Regions from separate parts of the Variovorax sp. YR752 genome, predicted to be linked through region 1. Evidence: predicted binding sites of a transcription regulator. Region 1 holds the regulator's gene; each other region holds the start of a gene.
The links. The regulator FNR, encoded in region 1, switches genes on or off when oxygen is low (the NO sensors DNR and NnrR bind a similar motif). The targets are predictions, from matches to a motif close to TTGATNNNNATCAA.
Positions count from the first base shown of each region.

Region 1 (7,545 bases):
AGCGCGGCGGAGTCGATTCGGCGCTGCGGCTTGAAGCGCTGCGGCAGGTGCGCGTAGGAGTACAGCGCGATGCGCTCGGGGCGCAGTTCCGCGACCTGCTCGATGGTGCGGCGAAGCGACTCCGGCGTCTGCTTCGGCAGCCCGTAGATCAGGTCGACGTTGGTGGACTCGAAGCCGAGTTCCCGCGCCGTGCTCATCAGGTCGGCGACCATCTCCCGGCTCTGCACGCGGTGCACCGCCTGCTGGACCGCGGGGTCGAAGTCCTGTACGCCGAAGCTCAGGCGATTGAAGCCGATCTCCTTGAGGTGGGCGAGTCGCTGCGCGTTCACCGTGCGCGGGTCGACCTCGATCGAGTTCTCCGCACCCGGGGCGAGGCGGAAGGCCTGGCTCAGCGTGCCCATCAGCCGGCTCAGCTCGGCGTCGCTCAGGAAGGTCGGCGAGCCGCCGCCGAAGTGCAGTTGCGACACCGACTGCCCGGCGCCCAGGCGGTCCACGTGCAGCGAGATCTCTTTCTCGAGCACGTCGAGGTATTCGCCGGCGCGTTCGTGGTGCCGGGTGATGACCTTGTTGCAGCCGCAGTAGTAGCACAGCGACTCGCAGAACGGGATGTGCACGTAGATCGACAGCGGGCTCGCGCCGCCGATCACGCCGGCGCCGTCCGCGCGCTGGTCGAGCGCACGCGCATAGTCCTCCGGGCCGAAGGCATCGACGAAGCGGTCGGCGGTTGGATAGGAGGTGTAGCGCGGGCCGTTCACGTCGAGCCGGCGCAACAGCTCTTCGGTGACGACAGGGCGCTCGGTGTGGGTAGTGGTCAGCATGGACACACACTGTGCCTTGCCGTCGGTCAAGCGCCTTGACGTGCATCAACGGCATTTCACCTGGGCAATCGGAGAATGAATTCATGAGTTCCACCACTCCCGTCGTGCCGATCCGGACGGAGGCCTTCAAGGTCGCCTGTTCCAATTGCAACCTGCGCGAGCTGTGCCTGCCCGTCGGCCTGTCGGACCCCGACCTCGAACGGCTCGACGAACTGGTCGCCAAGCGACGCTCGGTGACGCGCGGCGACGCGCTGTTCCGCGCCGGCGATTCGTTCCAGTCGCTGTACGCGGTGCGCACCGGCTTCTTCAAGACCTGCGTGTCGTCGGAGGATGGCCGCGACCAGGTCACGGGCTTCCAGATGGCCGGCGAACTGCTCGGCCTGGACGGCATCAGCCACGACCGCCACAACTGCGATGCGATTGCGCTGGAGGACTCGCAGGTCTGCGTGATCCCCTTCGGCCAGCTCGAGGAACTGTCGCGCGACTTCACGCCGCTGCAGCACCAGTTCCACAAGATCATGAGCCGCGAGATCGTGCGCGACCACGGCATGATGCTGCTGCTGGGCAGCATGCGCGCCGAGGAGCGCCTCGCCGCCTTCCTGCTCAACCTGACGCAGCGCCTGCAGGCGCGCGGCTTCTCGGCCTCGTCGCTGATCCTGCGCATGACGCGCGAGGAGATCGGCAGCTACCTCGGCCTCAAGCTCGAGACCGTCAGCCGCACTTTCTCGAAGTTCCAGGACGACGGGCTGCTGGAGGTCAAGCAGCGCCACATCCGCATCCTCGACGAAGCCGGCCTGCGCCAGCTGATCAGCAGCGCCGCCTGCTGAGGCGGCTTCCGCGGCGGCGATTCAGCGCGGCCAGCCCCGGCCGCGGTCTTCGTTGATGTCTTCCGGGCTGGTGGCCAGCAGCGCGGTGAGTGCGCCGGCCACCGAGATAACGCCCCAGAAGATCAGGAAGGTCACGGTGTAGACCGCCTGAGTCGACCAGTTCAGTGCCTCGCCGCCGAACCAGTGCAGATCCCCTGGGTCGACGACGACGAAGACCAGCATCTCCAGCACGCCGGCCATCAGGAAGGCCGGCCAGAGGATGGTCAGCGCGCGTTGCTTCAAGACGGCGGCGGTGTACTGCATCTCAGCGTTGCGGCGTGGCCGCGTGGTTGCGGCCCTGCTGCGCCGGTGCCAGTGCGTCCTTCGGGCTGAGCTTGGGCGCCATGTTGTCGCCCGGCCGGATCTCGCCCTGCGGCGTGGTGGTGATGACCGGGTCGATGTGCTTCCAGGCAATCACGGCCGTGGCCACGCTCGCCACCACCACCGACAGCGGCCCGCCGACCACCATCCACACCATCGGCACGCGCCACCAGGCGACCGGCTTGTTGTTGTCATTGGCCATGTGCAGATCCCTTTCTCTTTCAGCGTCTGTCAGCGCGGCACGACGAAGGTGGACTTCTCGCGCACCGCGACCTCGCCGCCGGAGCCGTCCGGCAATCGGGTGATGGTGAATCGTAGTGGGTGGGCGCCGGCGCCCAGCGCCGCGGCGGTCTCGGGCGGCAGTTGCACCGCCACCGGCACCCAGCGCGCTTCGGTGGAGCCGACCTCGACCTCCGCCTTCGAGGCGATGCGCGCGCCGTTCAGGCCTTCGACCTCGATGCGGAAGCGCTGCGGCCGTTCGGCGGCGTTCATCAGCTGCAGCCGGTAGACGTTCTCGATGCGGCCTTCGTCGACCAGCCGCGCCAGGGCGCCGCGGTCTCGCACCACGTCGACGCGGAACGGCGTTCGCAGGTACAGGCTGGCGGCGAAGGCGGCGACGATGACGATCATGATGGCCGTGTAGACCAGCACGCGCGGGCGCAGCACGCGGCGCAGCATCTGCTCCTTCGTCCACCCCTTGTCGATGCCGTTCTGCGTGGCGTAGCGGATCAGCCCGCGCGGGTAGTTCATCTTGTCCATCACGCTGTCGCAGACGTCGATGCACGCCGCGCAGCCGATGCATTCGTACTGCAGCCCCTTGCGGATGTCGATGCCGGTCGGGCAGACCTGGACGCACAGCGTGCAGTCGATGCACTCGCCCTTGCCGGCCGGCTTCAGCGCCTCGTGAGCCATCGACTTCGGACGCGAACCGCGCGGCTCGCCTCGCGCCGTGTCGTAGCTGATGATCATCGTGTCGTGGTCGAACATCGCGCTCTGGAAGCGCGCGTACGGGCACATGTACTTGCAGACCTGCTCGCGCATGTAGCCGGCATTGCCGTAGGTCGCGAAGCCGTAGAACAGGATCCAGAACCACTCCCACGGCCCGAAGCCGAGCGTCGCGGCTTCCGCGGCGAGCGTGCGGATCGGCGTGAAGTAACCGACGAAGGTGAAGCCGGTCCACAGGCCGAACAGGATCCACACCGCCTGCTTGCCGCCCTTGCGCGCCAGCTTCTCGCCGGTCCACGGCCCCGCATCGAGCTTCATGCGCTTGGCACGGTCACCCTCGATGCGGTTCTCGAACCACATGTAGATCTCGGTGTAGACCGTCTGCGGGCAGGCGTAGCCGCACCACAGGCGGCCGGCCACCGCGGTGAACAGGAACAGGCCGTAGGCCGAGAGGATCAGCAGGCCCGTCAGGTAGATGAAGTCCTGCGGGTAGAGAACGAGGCCGCCGATGTAGAAGCGGCGCGCCCCGAGGTCGAACAGAACCGCCTGGCGGTCGTTCCACTGCAGCCAGGGCAGCCCGTAGAACAGGATCTGGGTGCCCCAGACGAGCACCCAGCGCCAGGTCGCGAACCAGCCGCTGACCGCACGGGCGTAGATCTTCTTCTGCGCGGCGTAGAGCGAGACGATCTCGCCGGCCGCATCGGGAGCGCCGACCCCCGGGGCGGCGGCTTTCGGGGCGGCCGCCGCCGCGGCCGCGTGCGTGTCAGACATTCAGGCTTCCGTCACTGCGCCGCCGAGCCAGCCTGCGCAAGGTTCCAGACATAGGCAGACAGCACGTGGATCTGCTCCGGCGTCATGCGCGAGGCCTGTGCCGGCATCACGTTGTTCTTTCCGCCGTTGACCATCGCCACGATCGTCTGCTCGCCCCAGCCATGCAGCCAGACCTTGTCGGTCAGGTTGGGCGCGCCCAGGGCCTTGTTGCCCTTGCCGTCCGCGCCATGGCAGGCCGCGCAGGCACCGAACTTCGGCTTGCCGAGTTGCGCGGCCAGTTCGTTGTGCGGGCTGCCCGACAGGCTCAGCACATAGTGGGCGACGTTCTTCACGTCTTCCGCCGTACCGACCGCGGCGGCCATCGGCGGCATCACACCCTGGCGGCCGTTGGTGATGGTGGCCTTCACCGAGTCGAACGAATCGGTCGCCAGGCGCGAGGCCACCGGCAGCGTCAGGTTGGGGAAGCCCTTGCTGCCCTTCGCGTCCGAGCCGTGGCACTGCGCGCAGTTGTTGATGTACAGCCGCTCGCCGATCGCCATCGCCTGCGCATCCTTGGCCAGCGCCTCGGGTGTCTGGCTGGTGAACTTGGCGTACAGCGGCGCCATCGCCGCCTGCGCCTTGGCCTGCTCGGCGTCGTACTGGCCGGTGCTGCTCCAGCCCAGCTTGCCGGCGGCGTTGCCCAGGCCCGGGTAGAGCACCAGGTAGAGGCCGGCAAAGACCACGGTCAGCACGAACAGGCCCATCCACCAGCGCGGCAGCGGGTTGTTGAGTTCACGCAGGTCACCGTCCCAGACGTGGCCGGTGGTGTTGTCCTGCGCCATGACCTTGCGCTTGCTGGCCACGATCAGCAGGCCGAGGCAGGCCACGAGGCCGAGGATGGTGACGGCGGCGATGAAGATCGACCAGCCGTTGTTGACGAAGTCGCTCATTGTTGATTTCCTCCACGCGAGGCGCCCTCGGCGCCCTGCTCTTCGGCGAACGGCAGTTGTGCTGCCTCGTCGAACCCTGCACGGTTGCTGCGCGACCAGGCCCACGCGACGATGCCCAGGAAGGCAATCAGCGAGACCACGGTCACGACGCTTCTGAGGTCATTGACGTCCATGATCGATCTCCCTCACTTGGCCGCCGCCGCTGCCGCGGACGCGGTACCCAGCACCTGAAGGTAGGCGATCACCGCCTCCATCTCGGTCTTGCCCTTGACCTCGTCGCCGGACTTGGCGATCTCGTCGTCGCTGTAGGGCACGCCGACCATGCGCAGCGCCTTCATCTTCGGCGCCATGTCGGCCGGGTTCACGCTGGCCTTCTCGAGCCACGGGTAGGCCGGCATGTTCGATTCCGGCACCAGATCGCGCGGGTTGATCAGGTGGATGCGGTGCCAGTCGTCGCTGTACTTGCCGCCGACGCGGTGCAGGTCCGGGCCGGTGCGCTTGCTGCCCCACTGGAACGGGTGGTCGTAGACGAACTCGCCGGCCTTGGAGTAGTCGCCGTAGCGCAGCGTCTCGGCGCGGAACGGACGGATCATCTGCGAGTGGCAGTTGTAGCAGCCTTCGCGGATGTAGACGTCGCGCCCGGCCAGCTGCAGCGCGGTGTAGGGCTTGAGGCCCGGCACCGGCTCGGTGGTCGACTTCTGGAAGAACAGCGGCACGATCTCGACGATGCCGCCCACTGCCACGACCAGCAGGATCAGCACGATCATCAGGAAGTTGTTGGTCTCGATCTTCTCGTGGGAGAGACCGGTGGCTTGGTTGTTGGCCATTTGTTCGGTACTCCGTTGGGATCAGGCGTGGGCGGCGACGGCCGGCACGGGCACCGGCTCGTACTTGCCGGAGGTGGCCGTCTTGATGACGTTCCAGCCCATGATCAGCATGCCGGTCAGGTACAGCACCCCGCCGAGCAGGCGGATCACGTAGAACGGGAAGGTCGCCTTCACGCTCTCGACGAAGCTGTAGACCAGCGTGCCGTCCGGGTTGATGGCGCGCCACATCAGGCCCTGCATCACGCCGGCGATCCACATCGCGGCGATGTACAGCACGATGCCGATGGTGGCGATCCAGAAGTGCAGCTCGATGGCGCGCGTGCTGTACATCGTCTTGCGGCCGAACATGCGCGGGATCAGGTAGTACAGCGTGCCCATCGACACCAGGCCCACCCAGCCGAGCGCGCCGCTGTGCACGTGGCCGACCGTCCAGTCGGTGTAGTGCGACAGCGCGTTGACGGTCTTGATCGACATCATCGGGCCCTCGAAGGTCGACATGCCGTAGAACGACAGCGACACGATCAGGAACTTCAGGATCGGGTCGTCACGCAGTTTGTGCCAGGCGCCCGACAGGGTCATGATGCCGTTGATCATGCCGCCCCAGGACGGCGCCAGCAGCACCAGCGAGAACAGCATGCCCACGCTCTGCGCCCAGTCGGGCAGCGCGGTGTAGTGCAGGTGGTGCGGGCCGGCCCACATGTACGTGAAGATCAGCGCCCAGAAGTGCACGATCGACAGGCGATACGAGTACACCGGGCGCTCGGCCTGCTTCGGGATGAAGTAGTACATCATCCCGAGGAAGCCCGCGGTCAGGAAGAAGCCGACCGCATTGTGGCCGTACCACCACTGCACCATCGCGTCCTGCACGCCGGCATAGGCCGAGTAGCTCTTGGTCAGGCTCACCGGAATGGCGGCGCTGTTGACGATGTGCAGCAGCGCGACCGTCAGGATGAACGCGCCGAAGAACCAGTTGGCCACGTAGATGTGGCGCACCTTGCGCACGCCGATCGTGCCGAAGAAGACGATCGCGTAGGACACCCAGGCGACGGCGATCAACAGGTCGATCGGCCACTCCAGCTCGGCATACTCCTTGGCCTGCGTGAAGCCCAGCGGCAAAGACACCGCCGCGGCCACGATGACCAGTTGCCAGGCCCAGAAGGTGAACCAGGCCAGCTTGCCGGCGAACAGCGGCACCTGCGAGGTGCGCTGCACGACGTAGTAGCTCGACGCGAACAGCACGCAGCCACCGAAGGCGAAGATCACCGCGTTGGTGTGCAGCGGCCGCAGGCGGCCGTAGCTGAGCCAGGAGATGCCCAGGTTGAGCTCGGGCCAGGTCAGCTGCGCGGCGATGATGACGCCGACCAGCATGCCCACGATGCCCCATAGCACGGCGGCGAGCGAGAACGCTCGTACCACTCCGTCGTCGTAGACCGGCCCCCCGTGCGGCGCGGCCGATGTGTTGTTGACCATCGGGAGATCTCCTTCCTTGGGTGTCATTTACTCGATGAAACCATTGTTCCGCGCAGGGTCATTGGCGGGATTGATCGCTATCAACGTTTGCCGAAGCCTGTCGCGCGGCTGTCTCATCGGCGCTCAGGATGCGTTCGCCCTCGCGCTCGAGATCGTCGAACTGCCCGGCGTTGAGCGCCCACGCGAAGATGCCGATCACCGCAAACACCAGCACCACCGACAGCGGGATCAGCATGTAGAGGATGTCCATGCCGTTCAGGCCTCGTCGCCATAATTGCCGTCAATGCGCGCCACCCGCAGCGCATTGAGCACCACCAGCAGCGAACTCGATGCCATGCCGATGCCCGCAGCCCAGGGCGGCAGCCAGCCGATCAATGCGAGCGGCACGCAGGCTGCGTTGTAGATCACCGACCAGCTCAGGTTCTGGCGGATCACGCGCAGCGTGCGCTGTGCCTGGCGGCGCGCCAGCGCCACATCGGCCAGGCGCTCGCCGAGCAGCACCACATCGGCACCGCTGCGCGCCACCGCCGAGCCATGAGCGAAGGCGAAGGAGACGTCGGCGCGCGCCAGCACGGGCGCATCGTTGAGGCCATCACCG
Region 1 is NZ_CALRZC010000182.1:9,504-17,048, reverse strand. Features, by position in the region: partial or broken gene hemN (oxygen-independent coproporphyrinogen III oxidase) at 1-818, opposite strand, end outside; gene fnr (fumarate/nitrate reduction transcriptional regulator Fnr) at 902-1,645, shown strand; gene AAG801_RS30695 (hypothetical protein) at 1,667-1,948, opposite strand; gene AAG801_RS30690 (nitrogen fixation protein FixH) at 1,950-2,207, opposite strand; gene ccoG (cytochrome c oxidase accessory protein CcoG) at 2,237-3,721, opposite strand; gene ccoP (cytochrome-c oxidase, cbb3-type subunit III) at 3,733-4,650, opposite strand; gene AAG801_RS30675 (cbb3-type cytochrome c oxidase subunit 3) at 4,647-4,823, opposite strand; gene ccoO (cytochrome-c oxidase, cbb3-type subunit II) at 4,836-5,477, opposite strand; gene ccoN (cytochrome-c oxidase, cbb3-type subunit I) at 5,499-6,947, opposite strand; gene ccoS (cbb3-type cytochrome oxidase assembly protein CcoS) at 7,006-7,197, opposite strand; gene AAG801_RS30655 (cation-translocating P-type ATPase) at 7,203-7,545, opposite strand, start outside.

Region 2 (7,545 bases), on a different contig from region 1:
GCGGTCGGCCAGCGAGACCACCGCGGCCACCTCCTCGGTGCTCTCGCAGAACACCACGGCATCGGGCGGACGCACGTCGAACGGCGACTCGTCGCGGCCGTGCTGCTCGCGCACCGCCAGTGCCGTGCTGCAGCGCTCGCCGAAGCGCGCCTTCAGCGCGTCGAGCATCGCGGCAGGCACCTCACGAGGCTGGACGTGCAAGGGCAGATCGGTGGGCGCATTCATGGCGGTCTCCGCAAGGGCATCGAGGCGTGAGGCATTCTAGGCATTGGCTACCATCGCGCCCATGGGACAACGACTGACGCAGATCGCCACGCGCACCGGCGACGACGGCACCACCGGCCTGGGTGACGGCACGCGCGTTGCGAAAGACCACTTGCGCGTGCAGGCGATGGGTGACGTCGACGAGCTGAACTCGACCATCGGAGTGCTGCTGGCCGAGCCACTGCCCGACGAGGTGCGCGAGTTGCTGGTGGTGATCCAGCATGAGCTGTTCAACCTCGGCGGCGAGCTGTCGATCCCCGGCTTCCAACTGCTCAAGGACGACGCCGTCCTGCGGCTGGACGAGGCGCTGGCGCAGCACAACGCCACCCTGCCCAAGTTGCAGGAGTTCATCCTGCCCGCCGGCACGCGCAGCGCGGCGCTGGCCCACGTCTGCCGCACGGTGGCGCGGCGGGCCGAGCGTGCGGTGGTGGCGCTCGATCACGCCGAGGCCTTGCGGGCGACACCGCGCCAGTACCTGAACCGCCTGTCGGACCTGCTCTTCGTGCTGGCCCGGGTGCTCAACCGCGCCAACCTCGACGGCCTGGGCGGCGACGACGTCTACTGGAAGAGCGAGAAGCTGGCGCGCGGGGAGTGACAGCCCCCGGCCGACGGGTACGTCGGCGGCCCCCCCCCGGAGGGAGCGGCCCGGCGCTCGGCCCGCGAGCGTCGCCGCCCGCGGGTTGAGCTTGTCGATCAGCCCATCTTGAAGCCGGCTGCGAACTCGGCCAGCGTCAGCGCGCCGTCCTTGTCCTTGTCGAGGGCTTCGAACTTGCCGGCGATCTCCGGCATCTTGATGGCCTCGTCCTTGGTGACCTTGCCGTCGGCGTTGGCGTCGGCCTTGGTGAAGGCAGCCTCGACCGCCATGCGGCCCTTGGCGTCCGGGGCGGCCGGCGCCGCGGTCTGTGCCATGCTGGCGGCGGCGAAGCCGGTGCAGGCGGTGGCGAGGGTGAAGCGGATCAGCGAAGCACGCAGGGTCATGGTGGACCTCCTTGTGGTTGAGAGAAGCTCCATTGCAGCCCCCATCAGCCAGCGCGGCCAGCCCTTTTGCCGCGCTTTACCCGCGTTACGGGCTCAGCCCATCTGCTTACCACTTACCGCAAGTGCTTGCTCACTTTGTGTCGCCCGATGGCGGCGCCAGGCCTTCTCGCCCTCGGCCGCTGCGTAGACGATCAGCGCCGCGGCCACGCAGATCGCCAGTTCGGAGGCATCCAGCGCCTCGGTCTTGAAGATCGGCTGCAGCCAGGGCACGTAGACGGTCGCCAGCTGCAGCAGCAAGGTCAGCGCCACCGCGCCCGTCAGCGGCCAGTTCGAGCCGAGGCCCTGGCGCCACAGCGGATCTCGCTCTGAGCGCACCGCCAGCACATGCGCCATCTGCGCGAAGGTCAGCACGCAGAACACCATGGTCTGCCAGTGCGCATGGCCGGTCTCGATCGCCCAGGCCTGCACCGCCAGGCACAGCCCGCCGATCAAGAGGCCGATGAACAGCACGTGCTGCCACAGCCCGTCGGCGAACAGGCTCTCGCCGGGCGGGCGCGGCGGGCGCTGCATCACGCCGCGCTCGGCCGGCTCGGCGGCCAGCGCCAGGCCGGGCAGGCCGTCGGTGACCAGGTTGACCCACAGGATGTGGATCGGCAGCAGCGGTATCGGCAGGCCGAGCATGGGTGCGAGGAACAGCGTCCAGATCTCGCCGGAATTGCCGGTCATCGCATAGCGCACGAACTTGCGGATGTTGTCGTAGATGCGCCGGCCCTCGCGCACCGCGGCGACGATGGTGGCGAAGTTGTCGTCCAGCAGCACCAGGCTGGCCGCCTCACGCGCCACGTCGGTGCCGCCGCGGCCCATGGCCACGCCGATGTCGGCCCGCTTGAGCGCCGGCGCATCGTTGACGCCGTCGCCGGTCATCGCGACGAAGCGGCCGAGCGACTGCAAGGCCTCGACGATGCGGATCTTCTGTGCCGGGTCGACGCGGGCGTAGATGCGCACGTCGGCGCACTGCGCGCGCAATGCGCTGTCGTCGAGCGCGGCGAGCATGGTGCCCGTGAGCACAGGCGCGTCGGCGGCGTCGACGATGCCCAGCCGGTGCGCGATCGCACGCGCGGTGGCCGGGTGGTCGCCGGTGATCATCACCGGCGTGATGCCGGCGCTCAGGCAGTCGCGCACCGCGGCCGCCGCCTCGGGGCGCGGCGGGTCGATCAGCGCCACCAGGCCGATCAGTTCCAGTTCCCGCTCCACGGCATCGGCATCGGCAGAGAGGTCGGCGTCGGGCAGCGGGTGCCGGGCGAAGGCGAGCACGCGCAGGCCTTGGGCGGCCAGGGTCTCGGCCACGGCCATCTCGGCGGCGAGGTCCAGCGGCGCGGTGCCGCCTTCGTCGTCCGGCCGCCAGCGCGCCGTGCAGCGCGGCAGCAGCGACTCCGGCGCGCCCTTGGTGTAGAGCACGAGGCCGCCGTCGCAGCGGTGCAGCGTGCTCATGCGCTTGCGCTGCGAATCGAAGGGCAGCTCGGCGATGCGCGGCCAGGCGGCCTCCAGTGCGGCCTTGTGCTGCCCCTCGCCCGCAGCCAGCGTGGTCAGCGCCGTCTCGGTCGGGTCGCCCTGCCAGGCGCCATCGGGGCCGCGCACGGCGTCGTTGCACAGCGCCGCGGCGCGCAGCGTCTCGGCGTGGGCCGCGCCTTCGGCGACGACACGCTCGGCCTGCATGCGGTTGAGCGTCAGCGTGCCGGTCTTGTCGGAGCAGATGGTGCTGACCGAGCCCAGCGTCTCCACCGAGGGCAGGCGCCGCACCAGCGCGTTGTGCGCCACCATGCGGCGCGCGCCGAGCGCCAGCAGCACCGTGACCACCGCCGGCAGCGATTCGGGGATCGCCGCCACCGCCAGGCTCACCGCCGTCAGCACCATCAGCACCGGCGATTCGCCGCGCAGCACGCCGACCACGAAGATCAGCGCGCAGATCGCCAGCACCACCAGCGCGAGGCGCTTGCCGAAGGCGGCCAGGCGCAGCTGCAGCGGCGTCTGTGTTTCCCCGGCCCGGTCGAGCAACCCGGCCACCTTGCCGAGCTCGGTGGCCATGCCGGTGGCCACGACGATGCCGCGGCCGCGGCCATGCGCGGCGGTGGTGCCCTTGAAGGCCATGTTGAGCCGGTCGCCCAGCGCGGCCTCGCGCTCCTGCAGCGTCTGCGTGTGCTTGTCCACTGCCACCGATTCACCGGTGAGTGCCGACTCGTCGACGCGCAACTGCGCGATCTCGATCAGCCGCAGGTCGGCCGGCACCTGGTTGCCGGCCTCGAGCAGCACGATGTCGCCGGGCACCAGCTGGCTGGCCGGCAGGGCCTGGCGCTCGCCGCCGCGCAGCACCGTGGCGCGCGCCGCGGCCAGCTGCTGCAGCGCGGCCAGGGCACGGTCGGCGCGCCAGGCCTGCACGAAGCCGATCAACGCGTTGAGCAGCACGATGACGACGATGGCCAGCGTGTCGACCAGCTCGCCGATCACGCCGGAGATGATCGCGGCGCCGATCAGCACCAGGATCATGAAGTCCTTGAACTGCGCGATCAGCAGCGACAGCGGCGTGCGTTGTGGGCCGCCAGCGATCTCGTTCGGGCCGTGGCGCAGCACGCGCAGCGCCGCCTCGGCTTCGTCGAGGCCGAGCGCCGGGTCGACGCCGTGCTCGCGGGCCAGTTCGTGCGCATCGCGCAGGTGCCAGTGGGTGTGCATGGGCCCGATTGTGGGCATGCACCCTGCATGGACCCTGTGGACCTGCGCACCGATTGACTGGCATCAAGCGCGCAGGAGACCATCCGTCACGAAGCCGCGCCATCATCGCCTCCCATGAGCATCCGCCACCTCGACCATCTCTTCGACCCCGCCTCGGTGGCCGTGATCGGTGCCTCGCAGCGCCCTGGCAGCGTCGGCGCCACGGTGTGGCGCAACCTGCACGGCAACGGCTTCAAGGGGCGCTGCTTCGCGGTCAACCCGAAGCATCGTGAGTTCGACGGCGTGCCGGTCTACGCCCGTGTGGCCGACCTGCCCGAGGTGCCCGAGCTGGCCGTGATCTGCACACCACCGGCTGCGGTGCCTGGGCTGATCGCCGAGCTCGGCGCGGCGGGCACGCGTGCCGCCGTGGTGCTGACCGCCGGGCTCGACAAGGCGCAGCGCCAGGCCATGCTCGACGCTGCGAAGCCTCACCTGCTGCGCATCCTCGGGCCCAACTGCATCGGCATGCTGGTGCCGCACCGCGGCCTGAATGCGAGCTTCGCGCACACCGACGCGCTGCCCGGCGACCTCGCCTTCGTCACCCAGTCGGGGGCGTTGATGACGGCGATGCTCGACTGGGCGCGCTCGCGGCGCATCGGCTTCTCGCAGCTGGTATCGCTCGGCGAGCATGCCGACGTCGACTTCGGCGACATGCTCGACTTCCTCGGCAGCGACCCGAAGACCCGCGCCATCCTGCTCTACATCGAGTCGATCGAAGCGCCGCGCAAGTTCATGTCGGCGGCGCGCGCGGCGGCACGCAACAAGCCGGTGATCGTCATCAAGTCCGGCCGCTCGCTGCAGGGCCAGCGCGCGGCGGCCTCGCACACTGGCGCGCTGGCCGGCTCGGACATCGTCTACGACGCCGCCATCGCGCGCGCCGGCATGCTGCGCGTGGACACCCTGCAGCAGCTCTTCCTCGCTGCCGAGACGCTGGCGCGCTTTCGCGCCAACCGCGGCGAGAAGCTGGTCATCCTGACCAACGGGGGCGGCGCCGGCGTGATGGCGGCCGACTGCGCGGCGCATGTCGGCGTCGAACTGGCCGACTTGAGCGCCGAGACCCTCGCCCGGCTCGATGCGCAGATGCCGGCCAACTGGTCACGCGGCAACCCGGTGGACATCATCGGCGACGCGCCCGCCGAGCGTTACGTGCAGGCGCTGGAGGCGATCAACGCCGACCCGTCCGCCGGTGCGGTGCTGTTCGTGCATGCGCCCACGGCGATCGTGGCGAGCGCCGACATCGCTCGCGCGCTGGTGCCGCTGGCCAGCCAGAGCCCGCCTCGCGTGCTCGGCTGCTGGCTCGGCGGCGAGGCGGTGAGCGAGGCGCGCGAGATCTTCCGCGCCGCCGGCATCGCCGGCTACGAGACACCGGAGGAGGCGGTGCGCGCCTTCTCGATGCTGGTGACCTACCGGCAGAACCAGGCACAGCTGATCGAGGCCGCGCCGGCCCGGCCGGCGCGCAGCGTCGAGCCCGATCTCGGCGCCGTTCGCTCGATCGTCCAGCAGGTGCTCTCCAGCGGCCGCGACATGCTCACCGAGCCGGAGGCGAAGGCGCTGCTGGCCGCCTGCGGCATCCCCGTGGTGGCCACGCAGCGTGTCGGCGCCGATCCGGCCGAAGCGGCATCGGCGGCGGCGGCGATGGGCTTCCCGGTGGTGCTGAAGATCCTCAGTGCCGACATCTCGCACAAGTCCGATGTCGGCGGCGTCGTGCTCGGCCTGGCCGGCGAGCCGCAGGTGCGTGCCGCCGCTGCCGACATGCTGGCGCGCGTGCGCGCGCAGCGACCGAGCGCGCGCATCGACGGCTTCACCGTGCAGGCGATGGTGCAGCGCGCCGGCGCGCAGGAGTTGATCGTCGGCGCCAGCATCGACTCGGTGTTCGGCCCGGTGATCCTGTTCGGCCAGGGCGGCACCGCGGTGGAGGTGCTGGCCGACCGCGCCATCGCGCTGCCGCCGCTGAACGAACCGCTGGCGCGCGCGCTGGTGGCGCGCACGCGCGTGGCCAGGCTGCTGCGCGGCTTCCGCGACACGCCACCGGCCGACGAGGCCAGCCTGCTCGGCGTGCTGATGGCCGTCTCGCAGTTGCTCGCCGACGTGCCGCAGATCGCCGAGCTCGACATCAACCCGCTGATCGTCGATGCCAAGGGCGCCATCGCGCTCGACGCACGTGCGCGCCTGAGCATCGCGGCCCCGGCGGGAGCGCTGAACTTCGCGATCCGGCCCTACCCCTCTCAACTCGTCCACACGCAGGACTGGCATGGCCGGCGCCTGACCGTGCGGCCGATCCGGCCGGAGGACGAGGCGCAGCACCTCGAGTTCCTGCAGCACCTCGACCCCGAGGACGTGCGGCTGCGCGTCTTCTACAGCCGCCGCAGCATCGAGCGCACCGAGCTGGCCCGACTCACGCAGATCGACTATGCGCGGGAGATGGCCTTCGTTGCCACCGCGCCCGCGGCCGATGGCATCGAGCAGACGCTGGGCGTGGTGCGCGCGGTGGCCGACCCCGACAACGTCGAGGCCGAGTTCGGCATCATCGTGCGCAGCGAACTCAAGGGCGAGGGCCTGGGCGAGTTGCTGATGCAGCAGATCATCGACTACCTGCGCCAGCACGGCACGCAGCGGCTGGTGGCCACCGTGCTGGCGGAGAACACCCGCATGCTGGAACTGGCACGCGAGCTCGGCTTCGCCGAGTCGCCGAACCCGGACGAGCCGGGCACACGCTGGATCGAGCTGCCGCTGCAGACTTGACTAGCCGCGGCGCTGCTTCACCGCCGCGGCGAGCACCTCCAGCACCTCGAGCGAATCGTCCCAGCCGATGCAGGCGTCGGTGATGCTCTGGCCGTAGGCGAGCTTGGCCGGGTCGTCCTTGCCTGGGCTGAACTTCTGTGCGCCGGCGGCGAGGTGGCTCTCCACCATCACGCCGAAGATGCAGCGATTGCCGGCCTTCATCTGCTGGGCGATGTCGCGCGCCACCTCGACCTGCTTCTCGTGCTGCTTGCTGCTGTTGGCGTGGCTGCAGTCGACCATCAGCGTGCAGTCGAGCTTGGCCGCCTCGATCTCCTTGCAGGCCGCGGCCACGCTCGCGGCGTCGTAGTTCGGCGTCTTGCCGCCGCGCAGGATCACGTGGCAGTCCTTGTTGCCCTTGGTCTCGACGATCGCCACCTGGCCGTTCTTGTGCACCGACAGGAAGTGGTGCGGCCGCGCCGCCGCCTGGATCGCGTCGGTGGCGATCTTGATGTTGCCGTCGGTGCCGTTCTTGAAGCCGATCGGCGCCGACAGGCCCGAGGCCAGTTCGCGGTGCACCTGGCTCTCGGTGGTGCGCGCGCCGATCGCTCCCCAGGAGATCAGGTCGCCGATGTACTGCGGCGAGATCACGTCGAGGAACTCGCTGCCGGCCGGCACGCCCAGGCGGTTGATCTCCACCAGCAGCTGTCGGGCGATGCGCAGGCCCTCGTCGATGCGGTAGCTCTCGTCCATGTACGGATCGTTGATCAGCCCCTTCCAGCCGACGGTCGTGCGTGGCTTCTCGAAGTACACGCGCAT
Region 2 is NZ_CALRZC010000074.1:10,403-17,947, forward strand. Features, by position in the region: gene AAG801_RS18580 (FAD-linked oxidase C-terminal domain-containing protein) at 1-225, opposite strand, end outside; gene AAG801_RS18585 (cob(I)yrinic acid a,c-diamide adenosyltransferase) at 287-859, shown strand; gene AAG801_RS18590 (hypothetical protein) at 958-1,242, opposite strand; gene AAG801_RS18595 (cation-translocating P-type ATPase) at 1,336-3,969, opposite strand; gene AAG801_RS18600 (bifunctional acetate--CoA ligase family protein/GNAT family N-acetyltransferase) at 4,084-6,750, shown strand; gene AAG801_RS18605 (3-deoxy-7-phosphoheptulonate synthase) at 6,751-7,545, opposite strand, start outside.
Region 2: a site for FNR is predicted at 4,023-4,036, ahead of AAG801_RS18595 (cation-translocating P-type ATPase). Genes of this name have one in related genera too.

Region 3 (7,545 bases), on a different contig from region 1:
GAGCTGCACAACAACCACCACGCGTTCCCGACCTCGGCCAGGCTGTCGAACAAGTGGTTCGAGTTCGACATCGGCTGGGTCTACATCCGCGCGCTGCAGGCGGTGGGGTTGGCGAAGGTGAAGCACCTGGCGCCGAAGCCGCGCCTCGCCACGCCGCGCGCCACCGTCGACCTGCTCACCGTGCAGGCGGTGATCCGGCACCACTACGACGTGCTGTCGAACTACTCGCGTTCGCTGAAGCAGGCCTGCACCGAAGAGCTGGCCCGGGTGCATGCGCTCGCGCCGAACAAGGCCCGCGCACTGCGCGCCGCGCGGCCCTGGCTGGGCAAGGAAGAAAAGGCGCTCGACGCCACGCGCCATGCCCAACTCACGCAAGCGCTGGTGGCCTCGCAAGCCCTGGAGACCATGTACGCGATGCGGCGTGAACTGACGGCGCTGTGGAGCCGCTCGGGCGCCACTGGCGAGCAGCTCGTGAAGCGGCTGCAGGACTGGTGCGAGCGCGCCGAAGCCAGCGGCATCGCGCCGCTGGAAGCCTTTGCGGTGCGGCTGCGTTCCTACGCCTGAGGTCGGCCTTCGCCGGTGCCGTCAGGCCTGCCCGACCTGCACCGCGACATCGAGCGGGATGGCCCGGCGCAGCGCAGTGCCCACGGGGGAGTGCGCCTCGGCCCACTGCACCAGGTCGCGCAGGTCCTGCTCCGGCACGCCATCGGCAGCGATTCGCACCGCGACATGGATGCGGCTGGGGCCGGCGGGAACGGAGGCCGGCTCACCGAGCAGGCCGCGGCTGTCCGACTGGCTGCCGACCACCACTTCGAGGGTCGTCAACGCGATGCCGAGCTGCGCCGCCCGCATGGCGATCACGGTCGTTTCGCAACTCGCCAGGGCGGCGCGCATGAACCAGCCGGGCGATGGCGCTTCAGCGTTGCCTCCGATGGCCTTCGGCATGTCGGTCTCGAGAGATTCCCCCGTGGGCCCGGTCACGCGAAACCGCAGGCCCGACACCAGGGTGGCCACTGCCTGTTTGTCCTGGGTCAGGGCGTCCTGGGGGTGCGCCGCGAAGTGGCTCGTGAGGGTGTCCATGGACTGCCGGATGTGCTGGGGTGAGCTCATGGCGCTGCTCCTTGAAACGGGGAACGGGCGGGCGGTTCTCGCGCGAAAAAAGAGAAATGAGCCGCGAGCGCTGCAACTCATTCTGGGCGCGCCGCCGGGCCCCGTCAAACCGGCGGCGGGCGATGCCGCCTACTGGTTCGCGACCAGCCCGTCCGGCAGGCTGAAGCGCTCGTAGTCGACCTTCGCAGCGACTTCGGGTGCGCGGATCAACAGCACCGGCACGGGCGCCATGCGCAGGATGTGTTCCGCGCTGCTGCCCATGGCCCAGCGGCTCAGGCCGCGCCGGCCGTGCGTGCCGAGCACGATCAGGTCGGCCTTCGAGGCGATGGCTTCGGTCACCACCTGGTCGTGGACCGCACCGGCCTTGAAGCCGTCGCGCAGCACGACGTCGGCCTCGACACCTTCGGCCTGCGCCTGGGCGCGTGCCTTCTCGAGCAGCGTCACGGCGTTGGTGCGCAGCACCTCGAGCCAGTCGCCCGAGTGGCCTGCGTACGCGTCCATGCCGAGCGCGAACGAGAGCTCGTCGAGGATGTGAACGAGCCGCAGGCGCCCACCGGTGAGCTTGGCCAGGCGGATGGATTCGGCCAGGCCTTCGCCGGAGGTGGAGCTGCCGTCGACGGGAACCAGGATGTGTTGGTACATGGTGTGGAACCTCCAGGAATGCGTTGAAGAAAGAAAAGAGGAGAGGCCGTGCCAGTCTGTGCCTGGCCGCATGCACGGGCCTTGATCTGGCGCAAGCCCGCACGGCCTCGGGCTTGCGACCCTTGGGGCCTTCGAAGAACGAAGGAGACCTTTCATGACCCATGTCGCGGTGAAGATCATTCGCCAGGAGCACGCCGCGCTGGCGGCCATGCTGCGTTCCATCGTGATGCTGCTCGACCAGCACCGCCGCAAGGGCACGATGCCCGACTTCGCGACGCTGCGCGCGATGCTGTTCTACGTGGACGAGTTTCCCGAGAAGCGCCATCACCCGAAGGAGACCGAGCTGCTCTTTCCCCGGCTGCGCGCCTGCACGCCGATCTCGCGCGACCTGATGGACAAGCTCGACAACGACCACGCCTGGGGCGAGCGAAAGATCCGTCACGTCGAGCACGCGCTGCTCGCGTTCGAGATGCTCGGCGAGCCGCGCCGCGTGGCCTTCGAACAGGCGATGAACGAGTACGTGAGCTTCTACCTGGAGCACATGGCGCACGAGGAGCGCGAGATTCTTCCGCTGGCCGAGCGCGTGCTCAGCGAGGACGACTGGCGCGAACTCGACGCGGCCTTCGGCGAGAACCGCGACCTGTTCTCCAGCCACCCCGCGCCCGACGAGGTCTATGCCGCGCTCTTCACGCGCATCGTCAACGTGGTGCCTGCGCCGATCGGGCTGGGGCCGGCGCTGTAACAACGGTGTGCCTGCGGATCGCTTAGGCTCGGCCTGACACATTCAGGACAAAACGAGACCGCGAGATGGACATCGATCAGATCAAGGGAAGGCTGGACTTCCTTCGCGAGGCCGAGCGCCTCAAGAGCGTGCTGCGCAGCGCGCACACCGCCTCGGGCCGCACCGAGAGCACGGCAGAGCACAGCTGGCGCCTGTGCCTCATGGCCATGGCCTTCGAGGACGAGCTGGCCGACCTCGACCTGCTCAAGGTGCTGAAGATGTGCGTGGTGCACGACCTGGGCGAGGCGATCCATGGCGACATTCCCGCCATCGTGCAGGGGGCGCATCCCAACAAGAGCGCGCAGGAGCGCGAAGACCTGCAGGTGCTCACGCGCACGCTCGATGCGCCGCTGCGCGCCGGCATCCTCGCGCTGTGGGACGAGTACGAAAAGGCCGAAACGCCCGAGGCGCAAGCGGTGAAGGCGCTCGACAAGCTCGAGACCCTGCTGCAGCACAACCAGGGCGCGAACCCACCGGACTTCGACTACGAATTCAATCTCGGCTACGGCCAGAAGCACACCGGCACGCGGCCGCTGTTTCGTGCCATGCGGGCGTTGGTGGATGCCGACACGCAGAAGAAGGTGGGGGCCGCGCGGCGGGCGGAGGCGGGGCCGGTGGTTCGCCCCGAGCAACCGGGCGACGAGGCTGCCATCCGGCAACTGACGGTGGCGGCGTTTGCCGAGGCACCGCATGCCGACGGCACCGAACACCTCATCGTCGACGCCTTGCGCGCAGCCGGCCAGCTCACGCTGTCGCTCGTGGTCGAGGAAGGCGGCGAGATCGTCGGCCATGTCGCGCTGTCGCCCGTGGCGATCTCCGATGGCACGACCGGCTGGTACGGCCTGGGGCCGATCTCGGTGGCGCCTGCGCGCCAGGGGCAGGGCATCGGCCGGCTGCTGATGGACGCCGCGCTGGCGGGCCTGCGCGACACCGGCGCGCAAGGCTGCGTGCTGCTGGGCGACCCGGCCTTCTATGGCCGCTTCGGCTTCGTCGTGCGGCCCGGCCTGGTGTTGCCGGGCGTGCCGCCGGAGTATTTCCAGGCCGTGTCGTTCCACGGCGCGTGGCCGGTCGGCGAGGTGCGGTACCACGCGGCGTTCGGCGTCGGTGCCTGACGCACGGGCCGGGGGCGCGAGGCGTTCATAATCGCCCCCGTCATGCCTGCCCGCCACCTGCCTTCGGACTCTGCCCATGCGCCGCGCGTGAAGCGCGCGCAGACCTCGGTGTCCGCGCGTTCCGCGACCCCCGAACCGCCCCGCCGCCGCATCCATGACGGCGGTGCCTCCCGCAGCCTTGCGGGCTTCACCGCGATGGAAAGCAGCGCAGCACCGGCCCGCGCGCCGGCCGCGGCGCGCCCGCGCAACTGGCGCACCACGCTACTGGGCGTGGCGCTCGGCCTGGTGATTGCGATGTTGCTGCTGATGAAATGGCTGCTCGACTACCAGGTCGAGTCCGCCGAAGCGCGCCATGTGCAAGAAGCGCAGGCGCGCACGCAGGCCGCGCGTTGCTTCGGCCGCGATGCCGGGCCGTCGTGCCCGCCGGCCGGTCGCACGGTCGTCGAGACCGTCGAGTCGGCAGCGACCCGATAACCGTCGCGCACCGCGCCCCGCGCGCGCGGTGCCTCATTCGTTCAGTTCAGCGCAGCACCAGCACCGGAATGTGCGAGTGCGTCAGCACGTGCAGCGTCTCGCTGCCCAGCAGCAGCCGTGCAAGGCTGCGGCGCCCGTGCGAGGCCATCACGATCAGGTCGCAGTCCTGGTTCTTTGCGGTGTTGATGATGGCCTCGGCCACCTGGTTCGACTTCATGACCACCGAATCGGCGCGGCGCACGCCCTTGGCCAGCGCGGTGTCGCGCACCGCATCGGCCACGCGCTGGGCCGCCTGCTCGACGTGTTTCTGGTTGGCTTCGAAATCCGTCTGGTTCAGCAGCATCGAGCCTTCGAAGTAGCCGTACGGCTGGATGTGCGCGACGTTGACGCTGACCAGCTCGGCGCCGGTCAGCAACGCGAGGTCGATGGCCGTGGCCACCGCCTTGTCCGACAGCGGCGAGCCGTCGGTTGCGACGAGAACACGCTTGTACATGGCAGGCTCCTTGGCCCCCGGCACCGCGGGTGCCTTTGCCATTGCAGTCTAGGTCGCGTGCGCGAGGCATTCAAGGCACAGCGCGCACGGCGGGCCCTGGTCCTACACCTTCGCGACGAACTTGATCTCGATCAACTGGGTCGGCAGCGCGAGCCGGGGCGTGACGAGCAGGGTGCTTGCCACCGGCGGCTTCTCCACGCCGTAGGCGGCCTTGCGCACCGGCCCCGCGGCGGCGAAGGCGGCGTCCATGTCGGTCACGTAGAGCACCTCTTCGACCACGTCGTCGAGCGAGGCGCCGAAGCGCGCGAGGATCTTTTGTGCGTTCACGTAGGTCTGGCGCATCTGCGTGGCCATGGCGCCGTGGTCGGTGATCCGACCGTCCGCGTCGAGCGGCGCGGGCCCCACCATGTCGCCGTGGTCGTCGTGCCCCAGCTGTCCCGAGACGTAGATCGTGTCGCCGACCTGCACGGCTTGCGCGTAGCCGTACTCGTCTTCCCAGGGCATGCCCAGGCCTTCGGCGTGGCGACGCGGGCGCGTGGCGTGGGTTGCGGTGGATGTGGCGGATGGTGCGGGTGTGTTCATGGGTCGTTCCAGTCTTGAAAGGTGGTGGGTCGAGGCGGTGCACCGGCTGGCGCACCGCACGCCGCAGGGGCGTGAAACGAAGGTAGGGCGTACCGGATTCGATGTGAAGGCCGCAAAATGAAGACAACCCGTACCGGATCTGGAACACCATGGACCTCGCTGCCCTGTCGGACTTCGATCTCGTTGCGCTGCACGGCGGCTTCGGCAAGGCCAGCCGCGCCAGCGGCCGACCCAAGGCCACGCTGTCGCGCCGCGTCATGGACCTGGAAGCCAGCCTGGGCGTGCGCCTCATCGAGCGCGGCCAGCGGTCGCTGCGCCTGACCGAAGAGGGACAGTTGCTGTTCGAGCGCACCTCGGGCCTGGTGCGCGAGATCGCGGAGGCCGGCGATGCCGTGTCGACCGGGCGCGGCCGCCCGCGCGGCCTGCTGCGGGTGAGCGCGCCGGTGGTGTTCTCGCACGCGGTGCTCGGCGGTCTGGCGGCCGAGTTCGCGCAGCGCTTTCCCGAGCTGCGGCTCGACCTCGTGGCCGAGGACCGCAACGTCGATCTGGTGGAAGACGGCTACGACGCGGTGGTGCGCGTCAATCCGCGGCCCGATGCCGCGCTGGTGGGGCGCCGCTTCGCGCGCGACGAGATGTTCGTGGTCGCGCCGGTGTCGATGGCGCGGCCGAAACCCGGCCCGCGCGGTGCGGCGGTCGGGGTGCCGGCGGTCACGCTCAGCAGCGGCTTCGACGCCGTGCCCTGGCACATCGCGGCCGATGCCGCCACGCGCACGCCGGCCCTGGTCCTCGCGCCGGATGGGCGGGTGCGGCTGTCATCGCTGTTGATGGTGCGGGACGCCGTGCGCCACGGTGTGGGCGCGGCCTTGTTGCCGGCCTCGCTGTTTGCCGACGATGTGGCGGCGGGCCGGCTCGCGGTCTGGGGGCACGTGCCCGAATGCGCGGTCGAGTACTGGGTGCTGCACGCCTCGCGCCGGCTGGTCAGCACGAAGGTGTCGGCCTTCGTGAATTTCCTGGTGGAGAAATATCCGCGCCACGGCCCCTGAAGGCGCCCGCGGCGCGTGCACGTGAGCCGATGCGTCAGCTGCTCGTGCTGTGGCGACGTCCCAGTGCGAACACCGAGTTCGGCGCGTCGACCACGAAGGGCTTGCGCACCGGCGAGCCGACGACGGCCGTCGTGCGGCGTGCGGCCGCGCTGGTGGCGGGCTGCACGCCCTTGGCCTTCTGTTCGTCGACCAGGCTCTGCAGCGTGATCGAGCGCAGGAACTCGACGGCGCGCAGGTTCACGGAGGCCCAGAGGTCGTCGATCTCGCAGCGGCCGGGCTCGTTGTCCGAACCGGCGGCGCGCGGGCGGATCTTGCTGGCGCCCAGGTCTTCGATGGTGAGCACGACGTCGGCCACCGTGATCTCCGCGGCCTTGCGGCTGAGCGAGTAGCCGCCGCCGGGGCCGCGGGTGGATTCGACCAGCCCGTTGCGGCGCAGCTTGGCGAACAGCAGTTCCAGGTACGAGAGCGAAACCTGCTGGCGCAGGCTGATCGAGGCCAGCGTGACGGGGCCCGAGCGGCCGTGCAGGGCGATGTCGATCATCGCGGTGACCGCGAAGCGGCCCTTGGTGGTGAGGCGCATGGTGCTTTCCTTCCTTGTCTTGTCGTTGTGGCGCGCTTACTCGTCCCGGCCGCCGGCGATGCCCAGCAGGGCCAGCAGCGACTGGAACACGTTGTACAGGCTCAGGTACACGCCCAGCGTGGCCGAGATGTAGTTGGTTTCGAGGCCGTCCTTCACGCGCTTCAGGTCATGCAGGATGAAAGCCGAGAAGATGCCGATGGCGGCGACCGACAGCGTCATCATCAGCGCGCTCGACTGGATGAAGACGTTGGCGATGCCCACCACCAGCAGGCCGATGGCGCCGACGAAGAGCCACTTGCCCATGGCCGAGATGTCGCGCTTGATGACCGTCGAGAGCATGGCCATGCCCAGGAAGATGCCGCCGGTGCCGGCGAAGGCGGTCATCACCAGGCTGGCGCCGTTGGACAGGCCGAGCACGCTGCCGACCAGGCGCGACAGCATCAGGCCCATGAAGAAGGTGAAGGCCAGCAGCACGGGCACGCCGGCGGCGGAGTTCTTGGTCTTCTCGATGGCGTACATGAAGCCGAAGGCGCCGCCGAGAAACACCATGATGCCGATGCCCGGCGACAGGGCGCGCGTGAGGCCGGTGGCCACGCCGAGCCAGGCGCCCAGCACGGTGGGCACCATCGACAGCGCGAGCAGCCAGTAGGTGTTGCGCAGAACGCGGTTGCGTTCCTGGACCGAGGCCAACGGTGCGCCGAAGCTGGAGGGGTAGGCCGATTGGCTGG
Region 3 is NZ_CALRZC010000135.1:14,453-21,997, reverse strand. Features, by position in the region: gene AAG801_RS26135 (fatty acid desaturase) at 1-564, shown strand, start outside; gene AAG801_RS26130 (OsmC family protein) at 586-1,110, opposite strand; gene AAG801_RS26125 (universal stress protein) at 1,240-1,752, opposite strand; gene AAG801_RS26120 (hemerythrin domain-containing protein) at 1,907-2,494, shown strand; partial or broken gene AAG801_RS26115 (HD domain-containing protein) at 2,560-3,123, shown strand; gene AAG801_RS26110 (N-acetyltransferase) at 3,148-3,645, shown strand; gene AAG801_RS26105 (hypothetical protein) at 3,688-4,119, shown strand; gene AAG801_RS26100 (universal stress protein) at 4,166-4,612, opposite strand; gene AAG801_RS26095 (RidA family protein) at 4,715-5,194, opposite strand; gene AAG801_RS26090 (LysR substrate-binding domain-containing protein) at 5,344-6,237, shown strand; gene AAG801_RS26085 (Rrf2 family transcriptional regulator) at 6,272-6,817, opposite strand; gene AAG801_RS26080 (Bax inhibitor-1/YccA family protein) at 6,854-7,545, opposite strand, start outside.
Region 3: a site for FNR is predicted at 1,834-1,847, ahead of AAG801_RS26120 (hemerythrin domain-containing protein). Genes of this name have one in related genera too.